2 regions of the Nicoliella sp. ESL1120 genome follow, and region 1 is predicted to be linked to the other one. Evidence: predicted binding sites of a transcription regulator. Region 1 holds the regulator's gene; the other holds the start of a gene.
The links. The regulator NrdR, encoded in region 1, represses ribonucleotide reductase genes. The targets are predictions, from matches to a motif close to ACACNATATATNGTGT.

Region 1 (12,066 bases):
ACCAGTAGAATTGATAGAACAGTTCCCATATATTGAAGAGCTTTTGCATGCTCGCGGAATTAAAAGTTACAAGTTACCAGACTATGAAGCAGACGATATTATCGGGACGCTCGCTAAACAGGCCGAAGCTGATGGCTATGAAGTGACCATCGTTACTGGGGATCGCGATCTCACCCAGCTATGTTCTGATAAAACTACTGTTAGTATTTCTAAGACTGGTGTTAGTCAAACTCAACATTACACTGCGGATTACGTGAAAGAAACGATGGGGATTACACCAGCTCAAATCATTGATTTAAAAGGCTTACAGGGTGATAATTCCGATAATTATCCTGGCGTTAATAAGGTGGGACCCAAGACAGCTGATAAATTAATTAAGCAGTACGGTTCGATCGAAAACTTATATGCGCATATTGATGAAATTACCGCTAAAAAGTTAAAGGAGCACTTGATTGAAGATCATGACCAGGCGTTATTATCTAAGCAATTGGCTACTATTGACCGTAATGCACCGATTAAAATTGGCGTATCTGATTTGGCTTATTTAGGAGATCAATCAGCTGAATTAACTGCTTTTTATCAAAAAATGGATTTCAGAAAATTCTTAAGTGAAATGGATAGTCAACCTGATCCTGATGTTAAATTTACGGTCCTAGATGAAAATAATATTAATGAATTATCGGACTTAGGCTCAGAATTGACTTTTTACCTAGCCATGGATGGTGATAATTATCACACCGCACCGTTTGTAGGGTTTGTAATTGGTACGAGTGCTGGTTGGTACGTATCGAGGAATGTGGAATTATTAAAGCAATCCCCGCTAGCGGATTTATTGGCTGATTCTGCCATTAAGATTGATGTTTTTGATGCTAAGCGGGCCTATGTAGGATTACATCGGCTTGGCGTTGAGCTTAATCATGTTGATTTTGATATGCTATTGGTTTCTTATCTTTTGAATACTAATGATAATCGGAATGATTTAAGTAGGGTTGCTAGTGAACATGGTTACTACAATGTTCAAAGTGATGAAACCGTCTATGGGAAGGGTGCTAAACGCACCATTCCAGCAGATGATGACGTTTTATTTGGCCACTTGGCAGCCAAGGCAAATGCGATTTCAGAATTAAAGACGAAAATGTTTCAAGAACTAGCCGATCACGATCAAACGAAACTCTACGAGCAAATTGAACTGCCAATTGCATTCGTTTTGGCACGGATGGAAATTAATGGAATCGCAGTCGACCAAGATCAATTGAGCGCAATGGGCAGTAAGCTATCTGAGCGGATTGCCGAATTTGAACAGGCCATCTATAATGAAGCTGGCGTAGAATTTAATATTGGCTCACCCAAACAACTCGGCACCATTTTATTTGAGAAATTAAAATTACCAGTTATTAAGCGAACTAAGACGGGTTATTCCACCTCAGTGGACGTTTTAGAAAAGTTAGCTCCTGATGCGCCAATCGTTGATGATATTTTAAAATATCGTCAATTAGCGAAACTATCATCGACTTATGTTGATGGGCTCCTAAAAGTGGTTTCACCCGCAGATAATAAGGTCCATACGCGTTATTTGCAGACTTTAACACAAACGGGAAGACTGTCTTCAGTTGATCCGAACTTACAAAATATTCCGATTCGGACTGATGAAGGCCGCCAGATTAGACGCGCGTTCGTCCCTAGCCATCCCGATTGGCAGATCTTTACTTCTGATTACTCACAAATTGAATTAAGGGTCTTGGCATCGATCAGTGGTGATACCAATATGCAAGACGAATTTTTGCACAATGATGATATTCACGCTTCAACTGCTCGGCGGATTTTTGGATTGACTTCTAACGATGAAGTGACCCCTAATTTAAGAAGACAGGCTAAGGCCGTTAACTTTGGGATTGTTTATGGAATCAGTGACTACGGATTAGCTCGTAATACAGGGATTAGCCGTGCTGATGCTAAACAGTTCATTGAGAAGTACTTTGCTGAATATCCAAACGTTCACAAATATATGCAAGATTCAGTTGAACAGGCCCATGAAAAGGGGTATGTTGAAACGCTGACCAACCGTAGGCGCTATTTGCCAGATATTAATTCTCGTAATTTCAACCTTCGTTCATTTGCTGAAAGAACGGCGATGAACTCACCAATTCAGGGAAGTGCCGCTGATATTATTAAGATTGCGATGATTAATATGGAAAAAGCAATTAGTGGGATGCAAGCAAAGATGTTATTACAAATCCATGATGAATTAGTTTTTGAGGCCCCAGCGGAAGAAATTCCCGTTCTCGAAAAGCTGGTTCCTAAGGTAATGGATTACGCAGTTAAGTTACATGTACCGCTAAAGGTAGCTAGTCACTTTGGCGCTACTTGGTACGATGCAAGTAAATAAAGAGAGGTTAAAAAATGCCAGAATTACCAGAAGTTGAAACCGTCCGTAAGGGACTGACCGAATTAGTTAAGGGTGCTCACATCAAAAGTGTTGATGTAATTTACCCTAAGATGCTAAACGTAGAACCGAAAACATTTATCGACTGCCTAGCTGATAGTACAATTACTAAGATTGACAGACGGGGGAAGTACCTATTATTTAGGTTGGACAATGGGCATACCGTTGTTTCACATTTACGAATGGAAGGTAAGTACGACGTTGAAAAAGACGGCACTAAGCCTAGTAAGCATACCCATATTATTATGCATTTGGCCGATGGTCGGGAATTAAGATATAACGACAGTCGGAAATTTGGTCGGATGTATTTAATTAAAAATGGTGACGAAAAGACCCTTTCAGGATTAGGAACGATTGGTCCCGAACCAACCGAATCAGATTTAACGTTTGATTACATGAAACGGATCATGAATAAAAGTCGTGGGAAAATCAAGCCATTTTTATTGAACCAAGACCATATTTCTGGATTAGGTAATATTTATACTGATGAGGTCCTTTGGATGAGTAAAATTCATCCAGAACAACAGACTAATTTGATTTCAGATGAACAGATCAGCGAATTACGGAAGAATATTATTAAAGAAATTGCCCTGGCAATTAAGGGTCATGGAACGACCGTTCATTCTTATTCGAATGCCTTTGGTGAAGCAGGCCAGTTCCAAAGTCAATTGCATGTGTACGGCAAAAAGGGCCAACCTTGTGAACGTTGTGGAACCCCGATTGAAAAAATCAAAGTTGCTCAACGGGGGACTAGCTTTTGTCCCAATTGTCAACGAATCGTAAGTGCTAATGACTAAGTTATTAGGCTTAACTGGTAGCATTGGGACTGGTAAATCCACCGTTAGTAGGGAATTGTCAGCCCATGGCGTTCCAATTATCGATGCGGATGCAATTGCCCACACCCTCCAGTTAAGGGGGACCGATTGTTATAATGAGCTTGTAGAAAAATTTGGCAATGAGATTGCGGGCGAATATTCCATCGATCGAAAACGCTTGGGGGAAATCGTTTTTGCAGACCCTGCCAAACTGTTGTTATTGAATCGGACGATGGATATATACATTCGTGGGATGATTTTAGATCAAATTCATGATTATAGCCTAAAACAAATTGACTTGGTGGTCTTAGATGCACCTTTGTTATATGAATTAGGGTATGCAAATTATGTTGATTTGGTAGTGATGGTTACATGTGATCCAACAATTCAAGTTTCGCGACTTAAAATGCGTAATCACATTAGCACCACACAAGCAGTTCGTTTAATTGGTAAGCAGTGGCCGCAATCAATTAAGCAAAATTTAGCAGATGTGGTCATTAATAACTCAGGTTCGATTAGTCAAACTAGCCAACAAGTGTTAAAATTACTGGATAAATTACGATAAAACGATGAGGTGATTAAGATGAAATGTCCCCATTGTCATAAAAATAGTTCAAAGGTAGTTGATTCCAGACCTACCAATGATGGGACTGTAATTAGAAGACGCCGTGAATGTGAAAAATGTGGATATCGCTATACCACTTTTGAACGAATTGAGTCGGCACCACTATTAGTGATTAAGCATAATGGGAATCGCGAGGAATTTAGTCGTGATAAGATGTTACGCGGGATTATTCGCTCTGCCGAGAAAAGACCCGTTTCAATGGATAAAATGACTAAAATCGTTGATGAAGTTGAAGCTAAGGTTAGATCGATCGGCGAAACAGAGGTTTCCAGCCAACTAATTGGTGAGTATGTGATGAAGGCTTTATCAGATGTTGATGAAATTGCGTATATTCGTTTTGCAAGTGTTTATCGGCAGTTTAAGGATATGACGGTATTTTATAATGAAATGAAAGAAGTCATGAACCGTGATCATGATAAAGAATCAAAGGATAATGATAAATAATGGCTAATCAATTAACACAAAATGATCCTCAGGCAGGCTTTATTGTTGTTAAAAATGAACGATTATCTGATTTAGCGAGTGAATCCATTGATTTGTTGTATCAACCAATAATTGGCTGCAATGCGACTGCATTGATTCGCTTGTTTTGGAGATATAGTAATGAACAAAAGGTTGATTATAGACAACGCTCTCACTATGACTTATTTTCGTTTCTTCAATTTGATTTTAGGGAGTTTACGGAATGTCGCATCAAATTAGAAGGGGCGGGACTTTTGAAAACGTTCGTGCAGCCAACGGATGCTAAACCGATAATGTTATATCAACTAGTGCCCCCACTAACGAATCGCCAGTTTTTTAATGACGATTTATTAAGCTTGGCACTATTGGAAAACATTGGTGAAAAGATGTATCACGAGCTTGCCGACCGCCTTTTGATCAAGCCCTTTCCAATGGAACATGCGTCAGAAATTACTCAAGATTTCTTGGATTCATTTCAGATCGATGCTGATCAACTCACCAATCAACCGAATACGATTGGTAATTTAAAGCAAGAATACGATTTGAATGATACCCAGAAACCAACCCCTAATTCACAGCCTCAATTAGCGGCTAGTGATGATTTTGATTTTCAATTGGTCTTAGACAGTGTTGCAAAGTCGTATGTGCGGATTGATCAGGTGAAAAAGAACTATAATTTAATCTTGAATGAACACCGTTTGTATGGCATTGACGAGCTCGCATTGGCTAGGTTGATCATTCAGTCGACTAACATTAAGAACAATGTTTTTGATCCTGAAAAATTAAAGATTTTGGTCAATCGGATGTATCAAAAAGCGCCAGTAAAACAATCGGTGCCACCTAATCAAAATGCTAATAATGATGCTGAAACTCAAAATGATGATTTTAGTGATCAGGAAAAATTACTATTAAAAAATGTAAGTCAATTTCCACCTCTTCAATTTTTACAGAATTTAAAACATCAACTTGGTGGGTTTCCCTCCAGTTCTGAAAATAAAATGATTGAAGAAATGTTGAACCGTAACGTAATGAACACGAGCGTAATCAATATGTTGGTTTACCACATTTTAGTGGATATGAACAAAACCCAGCTTTATCAAGATAGCTTTGAACGAATCGCAAACGAGTGGGTTCAAAAATATCATGTTAAAACGACGCGGGATGCAATGCTTGCCATTAAGGATTACAATCGTAAAAAAGAGGCTAGCAGTAATAATGGTAGCCGTAATTTTCAGGGAAATGGTGGCTATCGCAGAAAGCAACCAATGGTCAAAAAGCCGGTCCCATATTGGCTAAGAAAGGACTATCAACCCGATGTAAAGCCAATCAGTGAGGAAAGCCTAAAGAAGGGCAAGGAAATGCTTAGAAAATTCCGTGAAGATAATTAGGGGGTGTAAATATTAAAAAGTTGGAAGAAGAATTACAGAACGTGTTGAAAAATCATACTGGCAATGAAAGTAGTTACCGTGATTTAATGAATCAAGCTTGCTCTGATCCTGATGTTAAAAAGTTTATTAATGAACATCATATTAGTAACGATGCGGTTCGCCATTCTGCCTCCCGCATTTATGAATACGTTCAACAAAAGAATAAGCTATCACGCGGTGGGGAAATGATCCCTGGATATCAACCACAATTGACATTTGATGGGAAGTTGATCGATATTACCTACTCACCGACCCTAGCGACGATTGAAAAACAAAAGACGAAGGCAATGAAGGATCGGGTTAAGTCGATTGCAATGCCAAAGCAAACTCGTGATGCTAGTTTTGACAGTTATCTAATGAGCAGTGACGCACGGGTGCACCTCCTAGAAGTTGCAATGGATTTTATCCATCGTTTATCTGATCATCCTGATCAATTTGTTAAGGGGCTGTATCTTTGGGGAACGTTTGGGGTTGGTAAGACATATACCCTCGGAGCAATCGCAAATGAGCTTGCTAAAAAAGGCTTATCTTCGACTTTGATTAACTTTCCTAGTTTCACGGTTGAATTAAAAAATTCAATTCAATTTAATACGACTGGTGCTAAAATTGATTCAGTCAAGAAGGCCCCAATTTTAATGATTGATGATATTGGAGCCGACGTGCTTTCTGAATGGATTCGAGATGAAGTATTGGGAGTTATTTTAGAGTATCGAATGCAAAATGAGTTGCCGACACTATTTAGCTCAAATTATTCGATGAATGCCCTAGAAGAAGATCATTTACCCTACGATAAACGGAATCAAGAAGATAAGGTCCGTTCTGGAAGAATTATGCAAAGAATTCGTTTTCTAGCGAATGAGTACCAGATGGATGGTAAAAATATGCGTTTGCAGTAAGCTAGGTGTTTTACTTGACATTATTGCTAAATAATAGTTTAATGATAATTGAAAAATCTTTACTAGCTAAAAGTGTTTGAAGACATGATTTGCGAATCCAAATTTATTAGGGAAGAGGGGCATTTGCTGAAAGTCCTTCTAATTTGGTCGGAAGTTACCACTTCATTTGACTGCCTATTGGAAATAATAGGTCGTTTGGTTAACGTTAGATACTAAATTAAGTGTTCATAGGCTTATTTACTATGGATAATTGGGTGGAACCGCGCTTATTACGACGTCCCATGTGTGCTCATTGAAGTACGCATGGGACGTTTTTTAGTCTAGTAAAGATAATAATATTAAAGGGGATCATAAATATGGCTCAACTTTCATTTGAATTTCCAGACGGCAGCGTAAAAGAATTTGACGCTGGCGTTACGACAGAAGATATCGCAAAGTCAATTTCAATCAGTTTGGCTAAAAAGTCAGTTGCTGGTAAGGTTGATGGACAATCATTTGGTTTGAAAACACCACTTCAAAAGGGTGGTAAGATTGAAATTGTTACTAAGGACGATGCAGAAGGCTTGACTGTTTTACGGCGGACTGCTGCACAATTATTAAAGGCCGTATTAGCAGACTCATTCGCAGACATTCGCTTCGGGGAAAGTACTTCTGATGAAGATGGCTTCTTTGTTGATACTGATAAGAACGATCGTCAAGTCAGTGCTGATGAATTAGATGGTTTAGCTGATAAGATCAACCAATTAGTTAAGGATGATGTACAATTAGAACGCAAGGAATTATCACTTGAAGATGCTTTAAAGCAAGTTGATGGTGATCCTTACCAAGCTGTTTTAGTTCGTAAGTTAGCTAAGGATGATAAGGTGGTCTTCTATCAAATCGGCGATTACTTGAGCTTAGGCGAAGGGGTCGTATTACCAGATGCTAAACCACTTAAGTTCTTCAAGCTCCTTTCAGTTGCTGGTGCTTATTGGGAAGGTAAGTCATCTAACCCAATGTTACAAAGAATCTACGCAACTGCATTCTTTAAGAAGGATGATTTAGAAGCAGACTTAAAGCAACGCCAAGAAGCAAAGGAACGTGACCACCGAGTAATCGGTAACCAATTGGACCTCTTCTTCGTTGACCCTAAAGTGGGTGCTGGGCTTGCTTATTGGATGCCAAATGGTGCTACGGTCCGTCGGGTCATCGAACGCTACATTATCGACAAGGAAGTAAACAACGGCTACCAACACGTTGTTACGCCAGTATTGATGAATCTAGACGTTTACAAGACTTCAGGACACTGGGCACACTATCGTGAAGACATGTTCCCACCAATGGACATGGGTGATGGTGAACAACTAGAATTACGGCCAATGAACTGTCCTAGCCACATCCAAATTTACAACCACCATATCCGTTCATACCGTGATCTACCAATGCGGGTGGCTGAATTAGGGATGATGCACAGATTTGAAAAATCAGGAGCGTTAAGTGGTTTACAACGGGTTCGTGAAATGACGTTAAATGATGGTCACACGTTCGTTGCACCAGACCAAATCCAAGAAGAATTCAAGAAGATCTTGCACTTAATGATGGACGTTTACAACGACTTCGACATTAAGGAATACCACTTCAGATTAAGTTACCGCGATCCTAAGAATACTGAAAAGTACTTTGATGATGATGAAATGTGGAACAAGTCCCAATCAATGCTTAAGGGTGCCATGGATGAACTTGGCTTAGACTACGTTGAAGCTGAAGGGGAAGCTGCATTCTATGGTCCAAAACTTGATGTTCAAACTTACACTGCATTGGGTAATGAAGAAACACTTTCCACGATCCAATTAGACTTCATGTTACCAGAACGTTTCGATCTTCATTACGTTGGAGAAGATGGTAAGGAACACCGTCCAGTTATGATCCACCGTGGATTAGTATCAACGATGGAAAGATTCGTGGCTTACTTGATCGAACAATACAAGGGTGCATTCCCAACTTGGCTAGCACCAAAGCAAGTTAAGATTATCCCAGTTAGTGAAGAAAAACATGGTGACTACGCTCGCAAGGTTAACGAAAAACTTCGCAAGGAAGGAATTCGTTCCGAAGTTGACGAACGGGCTGAAAAGATGGGCTACTTGATTCGTGATGCCCAAACCCATAAGATTCCATACACGATCGTGGTTGGTGACGAAGAAGTGAAGAACGAAAACGTTTCCGTTCGTCGTTACGGACATGAAGAAAGTAATACAGAATCATTTGCTGATTTTGAATCACAAATTAAAAATGATATCAATAACTATTCTCGAGAAGATTAATTCATTCTTGACGGATTAGTTAGAAACTGTTATATTATTAGTAACGATAAAAAGCAGAAGCATCCCGCTTCTCGCCTGAGTGATAATTGTCGCTGGGCAAATGTACGGTAAAAAATCTGAATTTGATTCGGATTAAAAAGCGGGTGCCTTAGTGCGCCCGCTTTTTCTGCTTTTTAAATTATTTGGAGGTGGATTACCATAGCAAACGATATGATGGTCAATGAAGGAATTCGGTCTCGCGATGTCCGTTTAATTGACGCTCAAGGCGAACAACTCGGTGTGAAGACTAAGGCTGAAGCATTGAAGTTAGCAGAGGATGCTAATTTAGATCTTGTTTTAGTTGCACCTAAAGCAAAGCCACCAGTTGCAAAGATTCTCGATTACGGTAAGTACCGTTTCGAACAACAAAAAAAGGCTCGCAAGTCTCGTCAAAGTCAAAAGACAATCAGCGTCAAAGAAATTCGTTTAAGTCCAACCATCGACACGAATGACTTTAATACGAAGTTAAAGCGTGTTCAAACATTCTTAAGCAAGGGTGCTAAAGTGCGAGTTTCAATTCGTTTCAAGGGGCGTGCAATTACCCATAAAGAAATTGGTCGGGATGTCTTAAATAAGATGGCCGATGCAACTAAGGATGTTGCGGTTGTTACTCAAAGAGCTAAAATGGAAGGGCGGAGCATGTTCTTAATGCTTGCCCCAAACGACAATGAAAAGAAATAATTATTAAAATTATAATTATTATTATTTTTGAAGGAGGATATTTATAATGCCTAAGATCAAAACTAACCGCGCCGTAGCAAAGCGTTTCAAGAAAACTGCTAAGGGTGGTTTAAAGAGTGCGCATGCTTTTACTAGTCACCGTTTCCACGGTAAGACTAAGAAGCAACGTCGTCAATTACGTGGAACTCACGTAATCTCAGCATCAAACACTAAGAAGTACCTTAAGTTATTAAAGTAATTTAATTTGAGAACCATTATTTAGGAGGAATTTAATATGCCACGAGTTAAAGGTGGAACCGTTACACATGCACGCCGTAAGCGCATGCTAAAAGCAGCTAAGGGATACCGCGGTGCTAAGAGCCGTTTGTTCAAGACTGCTAAAGACCAAGTTATGAAGTCACGTACTTATGCATTCCGTGACCGTCGTAACAACAAAATCAACTTCAGAAAGCTTTGGATTGCACGGATCAATGCTGCTTCCAGAATTAATGGCTTAAGCTACAGCAAGCTTATGCACGGTTTGAAGTTAGCAAATATCGAAGTTAACCGTAAAATGTTAGCTGATTTAGCTGTTAACGATGCAGATGCATTTAAGGCATTCGCAGAAGCTGCTAAAAAAGCTTTAGCATAACAGAAATTAAAACTTTCACCAGACATTTTACTTGGTGAAAGTTTTTTTATCTAAATTGGATTGCCGTGTTGTTTACACTAAACACGGTTACATAATATTTAACTATGGGGAGAAGCTATGATCGAAAAATTAAAACCAACCTGGATGGTTTCAGCAATTTATGATTTAAAGCCGGCGCGTTTACAATCAATGGGGATTAAAGCAGTATTCACAGATTTGGATAATACGGTTATCCCTTGGAACAATCCAGACGGCACTCCTCAATTACGAGCTTGGCTTTCGACTTTAGCCGAGTTCAATATTCGCCTTGTGGTCATTTCTAATAACAAGCATTCACGAGTTAAGCGTGCGGTTAGTAATTTAAAATTATCATTTATTTCACGGGCGATGAAGCCGCTGCCGAATGGCATCAAGCGGGCTTTAAAACAATATCAACTTGATCGTGATCAAGTCATTATGGTCGGAGATCAAATCATGACCGATGTTTGGTCCGCAAATAATGCTGGCGTGCGGAGTGTATTGGTCAAGCCACTCGTGAATAGTGATGCTTGGATTACCGGAGTGAATCGTAAAATTGAAAAACGGGTAATAAGAAAGTTACAACAAAAGTACCCGAATCTTAAATGGCAGGAGGATATTAATTAATAATGGAAGATGAAGAATTAAGATGTGTTGGCTGTGGAGCTAAGATTCAGACCACGGACCCAGATGGTTTGGGATTTGTTCCTGCATCAGCCCTTAAAAATGCAGTTGATAATGATGAGGATGTTTACTGTAAACGGTGTTTTAGATTGCGTCATTATAATGAGATTTCACCAGTAAGTTTGACTGATGATGATTTTAGAATGTTGCTAAGTCAAATTCAAGATACCGATGCCTTGATCGTTTATGTAGTGGATATCTTTGATTTTAACGGAAGCTTAATTCCAGGATTACATCGTTTCGTCGGTGATAACCCCATCTTGATGGTGGGAAATAAGTCTGATTTATTACCTAGTTCATTTAAGCGGAGTAAATTGGCTGACTGGATTCGCCAGCAGGCCAATAAAAATGGGATTCGGCCAATTGATGTTGAATTGGTGTCCGCTAAAACTAACGATTCGGTTGACCACCTACTAGAAGTGATCGATAAGAAACGCAAGGGTCGCGACGTTTACGTAGTTGGGGTGACCAACGTTGGTAAGTCGACCTTGATTAACCAAATTATTAGACAAAGCACGGGGATTAAGGAATTGATTACGACTTCCCGTTTTCCTGGGACAACGTTAGATAAAATTGAAATCCCACTAGCCGATGGGAAACAGATTATTGATACTCCAGGGATCATTCACGCTCAACAGATGGCCCATTATTTGAACGGACGGGATTTAAAAATCGTGGCACCACAGAAAAAAATTAAGCCACGTTCATACCAATTAAATCCAGAACAGACGCTTTTCTTTGGTGGCGTGGCACGCTTTGACTATGTTGTAGGTGATCGTAAGCATGGTTTTACTGCATACGTTGAGAATAATCTTTTTGTCCATCGGACGAAGTTAATGAATGCTGATGCATTTTATGAAAAACACCTTGGTGATCTATTGACCCCGCCAAGTGGGGATGATCTAAAGCAATTTCCGAAATTAGTGCGGCATGAGTTTAAAACCACTGAAAAAAGTGATTTAGTAATTGAAGGATTAGGTTGGGTAACCGTTCCTGCAGGCGTAGTGGTTGCAGGATGGGCTCCCAAGCAGGTTGCCGTTTTAAT
Region 2 (12,066 bases), 320 kb from region 1:
TTAGTCCAGTTAATCCGGCATTCGCCCCTGGCAATGGAACGACTGGGATATTAGCCTCAATACAAGCAACCACTAATTCGTGTCCTGGATCACTTATCGATGGCATTCCCGCATCGCTAGCTTGGGCAATGTTCATTCCTGATTGCAATTTTTGAATCAATTCTGGAATCCGTTCCATTGTGTTATGTTCATGAAAACTAATTTCCTTAGTCTCAATTTCAAAATGATTCAATAATTTCTGGGTATTTCGTGTATCCTCAGCCGCAATTAAATCGACTTCACGAAGCACCTTAACTGCTCTAAAAGTCATGTCATCTAAATTGCCAATTGGGGTTGGCACTAGGTATAACGTTCCAGTATCATGTTTAGCAAAACTGTGTTGAACTTGCAATTTAATCCCTAACTTTCTTATTTTCGGTTAATAATTTCATCACAGAACATACAACCTTCACCATTTTCACGCGGTTTACCATAAAATTGATTACATACGTGAAATCCATCATTAAATAACTTTTCTAATATCTTGCGGGACTCATTATGCTTGGTTGCTTTCTGTGTTGGTACTTTTTGATCATGATTTTCATTTGAATGTGTTTCCAATAATTCACGCAAATGCTGATTTTCAATTTCTAATTCTGAATTTTTTTCCAAAACTTCGTTCATTGCTTCACGGAGTTCGGAAAAGCGGGTCAACATCGATTGAGTTTGAGACTCCATATTCTTTAACCCACTGTATAGCTCTTTATTATTCAATATCAATTTCACCCTTATTAATTGTTTAATTCAACTGATCTAGCACCTTTAAAGTAGTTGATTCTAAAACGTTTTGAAAATTAATGTTAATTGCTAAATCACTATTACTCTTAAGCATTAGTTCAATTATACTGAGCAACTTTTGCTTAGGAATCTGCAACGCAATTTGGTGAATTTGGCTATTAATTTGTGGAAAATTAAGTTCATTATCATCAACTGCTTTAAATTTAATATCTAATACATCCCGCCAAACTTCAATCATCATATCGATTGTAATTCGCTTTGCATCCTGATTATTAATCAAGGCCATCATATCAGTTTGCACCATTGTAAATGCAACTGGATTGCGCTTGTTGAGCTGAAGAAACCATTGACTAATTGCATTTTGCAACTTTGCGAACCAATTATTTTCAAACCACCCAGAGGCAGTATCAATATTATTAGTCATTTTCATAATTAAGTTAAAATATACACTATCAATACCAGCTTTAGTGAGTTCTTCACTAAAGAGGGTCGGCGAAATTGAAGGAAATTCAACTAATTGGGTTCTTGAAATAATGGTTGGTAACAATAGTGATTTATTGCTAGTAAGTAGAAATGAAAATACATTCCCAACTGGCTCCTCAATAAACTTTAAAAGACTATTAGCAGCCTCTGTGGTCATTTTATCAGCATCATTGATTATGAATGCCTTTTGATTACCCTCAACAGCACTCTTGGTAAATTCAGCCTTTAATAATCGCACTTGATCAATTTTGATGCTTGCTCCGTCTGGTTCAATGATCATTACATCTGGATGCTGCCGACTGGCAATTCGGATACACTCGTTGCACTTACCACAAGGTCTACCATCTTTTTGATGGGGACAAAACAATGCCATCGTAATCTGTAACGCAACCGCTAACTTTCCAGTCCCTAGCGCCCCGCTAAATAGGTACGCATGGGTCAAATCATGGTCACTAACAACCTGGGCAAAATGTTCAACTAATTGGGGTTGCTTAATAGATGCCTCTTTAATAATGGACTCAGCAACTGATTTTTCCATCGCCATTAGAATTGATAAAATTGATCCATTGGTAAGATCATTACAGTTGCCCCACCAACTTGGATTTTGACGGGATATGAACCTTCATTTGCTCCGCCATCTAGATTAACTGGTGGCGTCATATATTTCTTTCTAGTTCTTGAAATATTCTTGATGATATCTAAGGTTTTTTGCACCTTTTCATCTTCAATTCCAATCATGTAAGTGGTATTCCCTGATTTAAGAAAGCCCCCAGTTGTAGATAACTTGGTTGCTCTAATATTATTTTTGATAAATGCCTCTTGTAGCTCACTAGTATCTTTATCTTGAATAACTGCAATTAATAATTTCATTATTTGTCACCCCTATTTAGATAATCGTGCAAAATTTTTAATACCGCATCATAAACTTCATCGATTGACCTAGTTGCGTCAACTCGGATGATTCGATTAGGATAATCATGAACTAGCTGCTCATAAGTAGCATGAACCCGATAATGAAATTCCTTGGTCTCAACATCCAATCGATCAACTTCATTGGCACTTCGGTGAGCACTAATCCTATTTAAACCAACTTCAACCGGGACATCAAAATAAATCGTTAAGCCCGGCATTAAACCATCGGTAGCAAATTGATTCATGTCAAAAACTGGTTTGATTCCCAGCTGACGACCGCCACCTTGATAAGCAAGCGAACTGTCCAGGTATCGATCGCTTAAAACCAATTTACCCTTCTCCAGAGCTGGAATGACAGTCTCTACCAAATGTTGCCGTCTAGCGGCAGCATACAATAACGCTTCCGTTTTGAAATCCATTGCTTGATTATCACGGTCTAAAATTACATTCCTAATCATTTCTGAAATTCGATTCCCGCCTGGTTCACGAGTTAAGATCACTGGTACATCCAATTGGCTTTGCACGGTTTCAAAAACCCGTTTTAAAACCGTGGTTTTGCCAGCCCCATCAGAGCCTTCGAACGTAATAAAATTTTTATTCATTAGTAACTATCCTTTTTGTTTTCTAACTATAATTGTACTTTATTAAAAGTTCATTGGCAAAGCAAAAAGAGTCAAAACCACAAACGTGATTCCGACCCTTTAATAATCAAATACCGACGATTGAATCCGATTATTATGAACATTTCGGAATCTAGCTTCTCGATACAGATACAAATATTTACAACGAGCAAGTTGGGTTTGAGCAATAATTTCGTCATCCACTTCTGAAATTGCGTTTTGGGTTTCTTGAGCCCGTGACCATTCAGACTTTGCTTCGTCAATTGAATCCAATAATTCTTGATCATATTGCATTTTATTCTTTTGTGCACTGCTCTTTCTACCAAACATAAATAATTCGCCCCTAAATTTCGGTTCGACCTTGAACGGCTCTAAACAAAGTCATCTCATCAGCATACTCAATATCGCTTCCCACTGAAAGTCCATAAGCTAAACGAGTTACCTTAATTCCAGCTGGTTTAATCAACTTGGAAAGATACATTGCAGTTGCTTCTCCTTCGGGAGTTGCATTGGTAGCAATAATCACTTCGTTAACGGCTTCATTCGATTGTAGTCTCTTGATCAATGAACTAACGTTTAGTTCATCTGGACCAGTGCCATCCAAGGGAGATAAAACCCCACCTAAGACGTGATAAAGGCCATTATAATCCTTCATCTGCTCCATCGTCATGATATCCTTAGGTTGTTCAACTACTAAAATTTTGGTTTGATCACGATTTGGATCTTGACAAATTTCACATGGATCTTCATCGGTTAAGTTCCCACAAATCGAACAATAAGTTAGTTTATCCTTTGTTTCAGTAAGTGCTTCCGCAAAATTAGCAATGTCATCTTTGTTCATGTTAACAGTAAAATAGGCTAATCTAACGGCAGTCTTTTGTCCAATTCCTGGCAGATGCATATAACTAGCAATTAGTTTTGCAATTGGCTCTGGATATTGCATTTAAATTCCTTCTTTATTTTACATTCCTGGCATACCCTTAGTGTATTTACCAAGGGTACTTTGAGTTGCGTCATCAATTTTACCAAGCGCATCGTTTACAGCAGTTAATACCATGTCTGACAGCATGTCTGGATCTTCAGGATCGATTACTTCTGGTTTAATTTGCATGTCGGTCATCTTGCGATCACCAGTAAATGTAACTTTGACCATTTCATCAGGAGCAGAGCCAATAAATTCTTGCTTGTTCAATTCTTCTTGTTCTGCACCCATTTGCTTTTGCATTTTTTTAACTTGCTTCAGCATTTTGTTCATGTTCATTCCATTCATCATATTATCTACCATCCTTTAATTAATCATCTTTAATATCTAAAATATCACTACCAAATGTTTTGATCGCTTTTTCAACAACGTCAGCATTCGAATCCGACTCAGTTGCGACTTGCGATTCTGAATTCGAACTTGATTGCTGAACGGTGGCAGCAACTTGCGAATCTTGATGTGCTAAATCATCAACACCGTCATCAGCACTTGATGAATTTAACGAATCATTAGCAGGCTTTAAATCATCCTTTACTGCAGCACTTTTGGGAGCTGCAGAACTAGGGTTAGAATTTTCATTAGGCATTACCCCACTACGAGTGTAATAGTCATGCCTAACTTTAGGCCACTGGTTCTCTGACACATATGCCAAGTTAGGAGTATACCCAATAAATTGATTAAAGCCTTTACCAATTATATCATCTAATTCGCGGTCATTAACTGCCCGTTGGTAAAAGAAATCATAACCAAATGATACCACAACTCCACTACTGCTGGCAGCTACTGGGGTAGCAATACTAAGTAAAGATTTATAAATAATCGGCATCTTTTGGACTAACTCAGTCCAAGCGCTGCGCACGCGGACTAAGTCCTCCTTAGTGGCTGAATCTAAAATAGGATAAATTTTACTCAAGTTCACCTTAATTGTTTTTTGATTCACATCTATTTTATTATTCTGTTGATTGTTAGTCGAGGCAGCATTTACAGGTTGTGAATTCTGATTATTTTGCGATTGCTGCATTTGTTGTTGCTTAAGTTGATTGATCTGTTGTTTTAAGTCATTGATCTGAACAGACAAATTTTGAATTAGATGTTGGTCATTTTCATTGTGTTCGACAGAACTAGACGCATTATTTTGACTTAACGTTGCAATTTTAACCGTTAGCACCTCTAAATAAACATCTGGGTGCATTGTATACCGCATTTGTTGTTGGATATCATTCAAATTTTCAATAATTTGATAAATAATATTCGAATCTACCCGCTCAGCTAATTGTTTGAACTGGTCATTAACGATCCCTAACTCCTGTTCTAATAGCATTTCAGGAGCTTGTTTATAAAGAAGGATGTTTTGATAATAACTAATCAAGTCTTCAATAAATTGCCCAGCATCTTTGCCCTCATCCATAATTTTACGAACAGAAACTAGCGCAGCTTTCACATCTTGATTAAAAACATCACTTACGTACTGAAATAGTAAAGACGTAGTAACACTGCCAGTAACTTGCAGCGCATTATCATAGGTAACAACATCATCTCCATATGACATCGTTTGATCTAAAATGCTCAGGGCATCCCGCATTCCACCCTCAGCTGCCTTCGCAATTACCTTCAAAGCACGATCGTCATATTTTACTGATTTTTGATTCAGTATATATTCCATTCGTTCTAAGATATCCTTAGGTTGAATCCGTTTAAAATCAAAACGCTGGGTCCGAGAAATAATCGTAGCTGGCAGCTTATGGGGCTCCGTCGTCGCTAGTATAAAAATAACGTTAGCAGGAGGTTCTTCTAATGTCTTTAACAAGGCATTAAAGGCCCCCGTAGAAAGCATGTGCACTTCATCGATAATATAAACTTTGTATGTTGCTTCAGTTGGCGCATACTTGGCCTTATCACGGATGTCTCGAATTTCATCAACCCCATTATTAGAAGCGGCATCGATTTCAATTACATCATTTAAGGTCCCATTCGTAATGGATTTACAAATTTTACATTCATTACAAGGTTCACCATCCTTTACGTTCGGACAATTAACAGCCTTTGCAAAAATCTTGGCAGCAGATGTTTTACCAGTTCCACGGGGCCCAGAGAATAGGTAAGCATGACTAATTTGATTCGTAATAATGGTATTCTTTAACGTTTCAGTAATAACGTGTTGGCCAACTAAATCGGCAAAACGTTGGGGCCGCCAAACTCGGTACAGCGCTTGATAACTCATCTACTTTTCCTCCTAATAATGATAACGATAACGAAACAACTATTAACAATTATAAATGGAATTAAACACGATTTCTAATCAAACCATGTTAAAATAAAAAATCTCTTAGCCTAAACAGACTAAGAGGGCGTTATTCTATGTACGAGAAGCACAGAACGTAGGAAACTTAGTGCTGCTTCCTTCCGGATCTGACACGGTTCGTTAGCACATCCTTGCTTCAAGGCCTAACGGCAAATATTATCTTAACTTATTTTACTATGATTGTCCAGAACGACGAGCCATTTTTTTACGCTTCCGAGCTGCCTTAAAAAATGATTTCATTATCGTTTTAGAATCATTAGCTAATATCCCACCGTTAACGTTGACTTGATGATTAAATCGCTGATCGTTCAAAACTTGGTATAGGCTATCAACCACCCCACCCTTAGCATTACGGGAACCATAATAAAGATTTTTAATGCGCGCATTTAAAATCGCCCCCGCACACATTAAACAGGGTTCAACGGTTACATATAGATCACAATCTTCTAAGCGCCAACTATTCAAAGTACTACAGGCCTCTTGAATCGCAAAAATCTCAGCATGACCAGTGGCATCCTCGGCTAATTCACGGAGATTATGGCCAGTCCCGATTACCCTGCCATTATGAACGACTACTGCTCCAATTGGCACTTCATGAATGTAATAGGCCACTCGAGCCTCAGTTAGCGCCATTTGCATAAAAGATTCAATTTGTTGATTGTTCATTCGATCCCCCGCTATTGCTTGCGACTTTCTAAAATGTAATAGCCCTTATCACGCTTTAAAACCTTACAATTGCCAAACGTGTTGGTCATTAATCGCTTAGCGGATGGTGCTCCTTGCTTTTTTTGCAACACAACGGTAAGGCGTCCTCCGATTACTAAGTGCTCCAATGCGCCAGTAATCATATCATCAACAACTTTTTTACCAGCTCGCACTGGTGGGTTCGTAATTACAGCTGCAAATTGTTCTGGAACCGATTCATAACCATCAGAATTTTTAACGATCACGTTTTGGACCTGGTTTTGCTTAGCATTTACTTCAGCCAATGCTAACGCCCGATTGTTAACATCAACTAAGGTAAATTGACGATGTGGGTACTTTTTAGCCAAGGACAAACCAATTGGACCATATCCACAACCTAAATCTAAGATGTCTCCATCGGGCAGGGCATTAATTTCAACGTTGTCAATTAAAACCCGTGATCCATAATCAACAGTCTTTTTCGAAAAAACACCGTTATCGGTAGTGAAAGTAAATCGATTCCCTAATAATTCAAAATTCCATGTCTGTTCTTCGTGTTTAACATCAGGATTTGGTGTATAATAATATTCAGTCATTTCTACCATCCGTTTCTATAAGGTTAATAATATTTATCGAATTTAATACTAAAAAAGTAATTTTAAAATTGTTTCACACATTATCATAATACCACATCTAGTGTTACACGAATTTAGAGACACTACTTGTGGTATTTTTACATTGAAATTATTTATTAAGAGTGTAAAATTAAAACATGTCGATATCAATTGAGGTTCACCTCAATTGATTCGAATTAAAATGAAAATTTACTGGAGGTCGCGCTTATGACACAAGTTACCCTATTCTCAAAAAACAACTGTATGCAATGCAAAATGACAAAACGTTTTCTAGAAGAACACTCAATCGACTTCAATGAAATCAACATCAATGAACAACCAGAATACATTGAAACATTAAAATCAGAAGGATTTATGGCAATGCCAGTTGTTAAAGCTGACGGCATTAAGGCATTTAGCGGTTTTAGACCTGATCAACTAAATAAGTTATCAGTGTTAGCCTAAGCTTAAATAATTCTACTACAATGGCGATGTCTGTAAAGACCTCGCCACTTTTATTTTAGCAAATTTTGAAGGAGAGCGTGGAGAAATAATGGGACTATCGAATCTAAAGGACGTTACTTATTACGACTTAAACAATGAAATCAACATCCCAGTTGATGGTCAAATTCAACTGGACAAGGACAAAGAAGCACTAGCAGCCTTTTTAAAGGAAAACGTCCAACCAAATACTAAGCAATTTGAATCATTAAAAGCAAAATACCAATACCTAGTTGATAATGACTATTTAGAAAAGGAATTCATAAGCAAGTACAACTTTAGCTTCATTGAAAAGCTATATGATTACTTAAAGGCACAAAATTTCCATTTCAAAACATTCATGGCCGCATATAAATTCTATGCCCAATATGCTTTAAAAACTAACGATAATGAATACTACCTAGAAAACTTCATTGATCGTGCAGCCGTAAACGCCCTTTACTTTGCTGATGGTAACGAAGAATTGGCAATGAGTTTAGCAAATGAAATCATTAACCAACGTTACCAACCAGCTACCCCTAGTTTCTTAAATGCCGGGCGGAAGCGTCGTGGTGAACTGGTATCTTGTTTCTTAATTCAAACAACTGATGATATGAATACAATTGGTAGAACCATTAATTCCGCCCTTCAATTATCCAGAATTGGTGGCGGGGTTGGAATCAACCTTTCGAACTTAAGAGCCGCTGGCGATCCAATCAAGCACATTGAAGGAGCCGCAAGTGGGGTCGTTCCAGTAATGAAATTGCTAGAAGATAGTTTCTCATACTCCAACCAATTAGGCCAACGCCAAGGAGCCGGGGTGGTTTATCTCAGTCTTTTCCATCCTGACATTATTTCCTTCCTATCCGCTAAAAAAGAAAACGCTGATGAAAAAATTCGGGTCAAGACCCTGTCATTAGGGGTAACCGTTCCTGATAAGTTCTATGAACTAGTGAGAGCTGATGCTGATATGTACCTATTCAGTCCTTACGATGTTGAACGGATTTATGGCGAACCCTTCTCATACGTTGATATTTCAAAAGAATATGACAACATGGTCAACAATCCGGAAATCAAAAAGACTAAGATCAAGGCGCGGGAGCTAGAAACTGAGATCAGTAAGCTTCAACAAGAATCAGGCTATCCTTACATCATCAATATCGATACTGCTAATCGTGCAAACCCAATCGATGGTAAGATCGTGATGAGTAACCTTTGTTCCGAAATCATGCAGGTCCAAACTCCATCCACTGTTAACAATAAACAAGAATACGTTAAGTTAGGGACTGATATTTCATGTAACCTAGGGTCCACAAATATGGTCAATATGATGGCCAGTCCTGACTTTGGCAAGTCGATTGAAGCAATGGTCCGAGCACTTACATTTGTTACCGATCATTCAGACATTGATGTCGTTCCATCAATTCAACATGGTAATAAATTAGCCCATACCATTGGTTTAGGTGCAATGGGGCTTCACAGCTTTCTCGCTAAAAATCAAATTGAATACGGTGCTCCTGAATCCATTGAATTCACTGGCGTATACTTTATGCTATTGAACTACTGGACACTAAAGATTTCTAACCAAATCGCACGGGAACGAAATACCACTTTCCATAATTTCGAAAAGAGCAAGTACGCAGATGGGACTTACTTTGATAAATACGTTGAGAAGGATTGGGGACCACAATCAGAACGGGTCAAGGAACTATTCAAGGGCATTTTCGTTCCGACCACTGAAGATTGGAACGAATTAAAGCAAGCCGTTATGAAGGATGGCCTTTACCACCAAAATCGATTAGCAGTCGCACCGAACGGATCGATTTCATACATCAATGATACTACTGCTAGTTTACATCCGATCATTAGCCGAATCGAAGAACGGTACGAATCAAAGATCGGTAAAATCTATTACCCTGCTCCATACCTTTCAAATGATACGATCAAGTACTACAAGTCTGCTTACGATATCGATATGCGCAAGGTCATCGACGTTTACGCAGCTGCTCAAGAACACATTGATCAAAGCATGAGTTTGACGCTATTCATGCGTTCCACCATTCCAGAAGGCCTCTACGAATGGAAGAATGGTCGGACTGATAAGATGTCGACTCGTGATCTAAACATCCTGAGAAACTACGCTTACTATAAGGGAATTAAGTCATTATACTACGTGAGAACATTTACAGATGACCAACAAGAAGTTGGGGCTAGTCAATGTGAAAGCTGTGTAATTTAAGATTATCTAATAAGTAGTTGTATAAATGATAATTATTAGTTATAGTTATTAGATATGTTTAATATTCGAACAGAAAGCTTATTTTATAGGATGGGAGAATCTCATGGAAAATTATAAAGCAATTAACTGGAACGCAATCAATGATGAAATTGACAAGGCGACCTGGGAAAAGTTAACCGAACAATTTTGGTTAGACACTCGGGTACCATTGTCAAACGATCTTCATGATTGGCGGAGCCTTGATGATGACCATAAATGGGTCGTGGGGCACGTTTTTGGCGGATTGACATTATTAGATACTTTGCAATCTCAAGATGGGATGGCAGCTTTAAAACAAGATGTTAGAACCCCTCATGAAACTGCAGTATTAAATAACATTCAATTTATGGAATCAGTGCATGCCAAAAGCTATTCATCAATTTTTTCAACGTTAAATACGAATGAAGAAATTAAAGAAATTTTTGATTGGAGCGACAGTGAAGAGTTCTTACAAAATAAAACTAAGAAGATCTACACGCTCTATCATGACGACAGCCATCCACTAAAGAAAAAGGTTTCCAGTGTTTTCCTTGAAACATTCTTATTCTATTCTGGCTTCTTTACCCCATTATGGTACCTCGGTAATAATAAGTTACCAAACGTAGCTGAAATCATTAAGTTAATTTTACGTGACGAATCGGTCCACGGAACTTATATTGGTTATAAATTCCAATTAGCTTTTAATCAACTTCCAGATAGTGAAAAAGAATCGATTAAAAGTTGGATGTATGACTTTCTTTATGAATTATATTCTAATGAAGAAAAGTACGTTCACGTGCTTTACGATCAAGTTGGCTGGTCTGACGAAGTCCTAACTTTTACCAGATATAATGCTAATAAAGCATTGATGAACCTAGGTCAAGATCCACTCTTCCCTGATACTGCAGATGATGTTAATCCAATCGTTATGAACGGAATTTCAACCTCTACTGCTAACCACGACTTCTTTTCACAAGTTGGAAATGGGTATCGACTAGGCCAAGTTGAGGCAATGAATAACGATGACTATGATATCGGTCGTCCTAAAAAATAATCAATCCACGCAAAAAGTGCCCCCTAGAATTATCTAGGGAGCACTTTTTTGGTTACTTCGATGAAAATAACTGTGCAATTAATTTAAACGGTCCTCGTTGATGCTGTTCCCCGCCAATCCGTTCGTTCACAATCATCAAAATTTGCAGCATTGTAAATATCAATGAACTCTTTCTGCGATAAACGATGTAACGAGGGACCCAGACATTAACGTATTTCTCCTTATATGATCTTAATCCTTGGAAACTATAAAACGATTGACCATAACGATAAACTAAGTTAGCAAGCTTTTCATCAATAAAACTAAACCGTGAACGACCAACATTTGATAATGGTGCCATTCCTAAGTTAAAGTATTGGTACTTATTTTCCAATGAATATTGGAATAAATTAATGAAAATGCCATCCATGATTCCAGATGGAGCATCTTCACTTGAACGCATCAAATCAATTGAAGTGATGTCATGTTCACCAGTTGGCATAATATTGGCAAACGCAACTACCTTGCCATCTTGGTTCTTCATGATCGCAATTGGTGCCTGATTCAAATAATAAGGGTCAAAATAGCCTAGCGAAAAGCCCTTTTCAGAATTACCGTTTAACCACTGGTCAGAAATATCCTTCAATTCATTCATAAATTGATCATCAAACGGTGGCTGAACAATTGAAAATACATACCCATCACGTTCAAACTTATGCATCAATGCTCGTTCACCCCGATGTTTTTTACCAACTAAGGTGAACTTGCTTAATTCGACCATTCCTTCTTCACCAGCCTTGGTAAAATCAAAGCCCTTTTCATGAAGGATCATGGTGAATTTTTCTCCAACTTCATAGAATACTAATGATAAACCAATTTTATCAGCATCGATCATAAATTGATCGATTGCTGCTGAAACCCG

Region 2: ACSYTE_RS06640 (redoxin NrdH) is a predicted target of NrdR. The motif match lies at 7,445-7,460, and genes of this name have one in related genera.

The regions. Positions count from the first base shown of each region.
Region 1 covers NZ_CP196383.1:1,193,330-1,205,395, reverse strand. Annotated here, with positions in the region: gene polA (DNA polymerase I) at 1-2,386, shown strand, start outside; gene mutM (bifunctional DNA-formamidopyrimidine glycosylase/DNA-(apurinic or apyrimidinic site) lyase) at 2,401-3,240, shown strand; gene coaE (dephospho-CoA kinase) at 3,233-3,823, shown strand; gene nrdR (transcriptional regulator NrdR) at 3,842-4,327, shown strand; gene ACSYTE_RS05110 (DnaD domain protein) at 4,327-5,733, shown strand; gene dnaI (primosomal protein DnaI) at 5,754-6,668, shown strand; gene thrS (threonine--tRNA ligase) at 7,025-8,968, shown strand; ribosomal protein L20 leader region at 9,014-9,143, shown strand; gene infC (translation initiation factor IF-3) at 9,179-9,688, shown strand; gene rpmI (50S ribosomal protein L35) at 9,735-9,926, shown strand; gene rplT (50S ribosomal protein L20) at 9,963-10,319, shown strand; gene ACSYTE_RS05080 (YqeG family HAD IIIA-type phosphatase) at 10,437-10,964, shown strand; gene yqeH (ribosome biogenesis GTPase YqeH) at 10,967-12,066, shown strand, end outside.
Region 2 covers NZ_CP196383.1:1,517,864-1,529,929, forward strand. Annotated here, with positions in the region: gene rsmI (16S rRNA (cytidine(1402)-2'-O)-methyltransferase) at 1-391, opposite strand, end outside; gene ACSYTE_RS06585 (DNA replication initiation control protein YabA) at 409-753, opposite strand; gene holB (DNA polymerase III subunit delta') at 779-1,804, opposite strand; gene darA (cyclic di-AMP receptor DarA) at 1,804-2,130, opposite strand; gene tmk (dTMP kinase) at 2,130-2,774, opposite strand; gene ACSYTE_RS06605 (YaaL family protein) at 2,874-3,122, opposite strand; gene recR (recombination mediator RecR) at 3,136-3,735, opposite strand; gene ACSYTE_RS06615 (YbaB/EbfC family nucleoid-associated protein) at 3,754-4,065, opposite strand; gene dnaX (DNA polymerase III subunit gamma/tau) at 4,085-5,995, opposite strand; RNA gene ffs (signal recognition particle sRNA small type) at 6,133-6,219, opposite strand; gene tadA (tRNA adenosine(34) deaminase TadA) at 6,251-6,742, opposite strand; gene ACSYTE_RS06635 (class I SAM-dependent methyltransferase) at 6,754-7,356, opposite strand; gene ACSYTE_RS06640 (redoxin NrdH) at 7,603-7,839, shown strand; gene nrdE (class 1b ribonucleoside-diphosphate reductase subunit alpha) at 7,928-10,093, shown strand; gene nrdF (class 1b ribonucleoside-diphosphate reductase subunit beta) at 10,197-11,165, shown strand; gene mprF (bifunctional lysylphosphatidylglycerol flippase/synthetase MprF) at 11,218-12,066, opposite strand, start outside.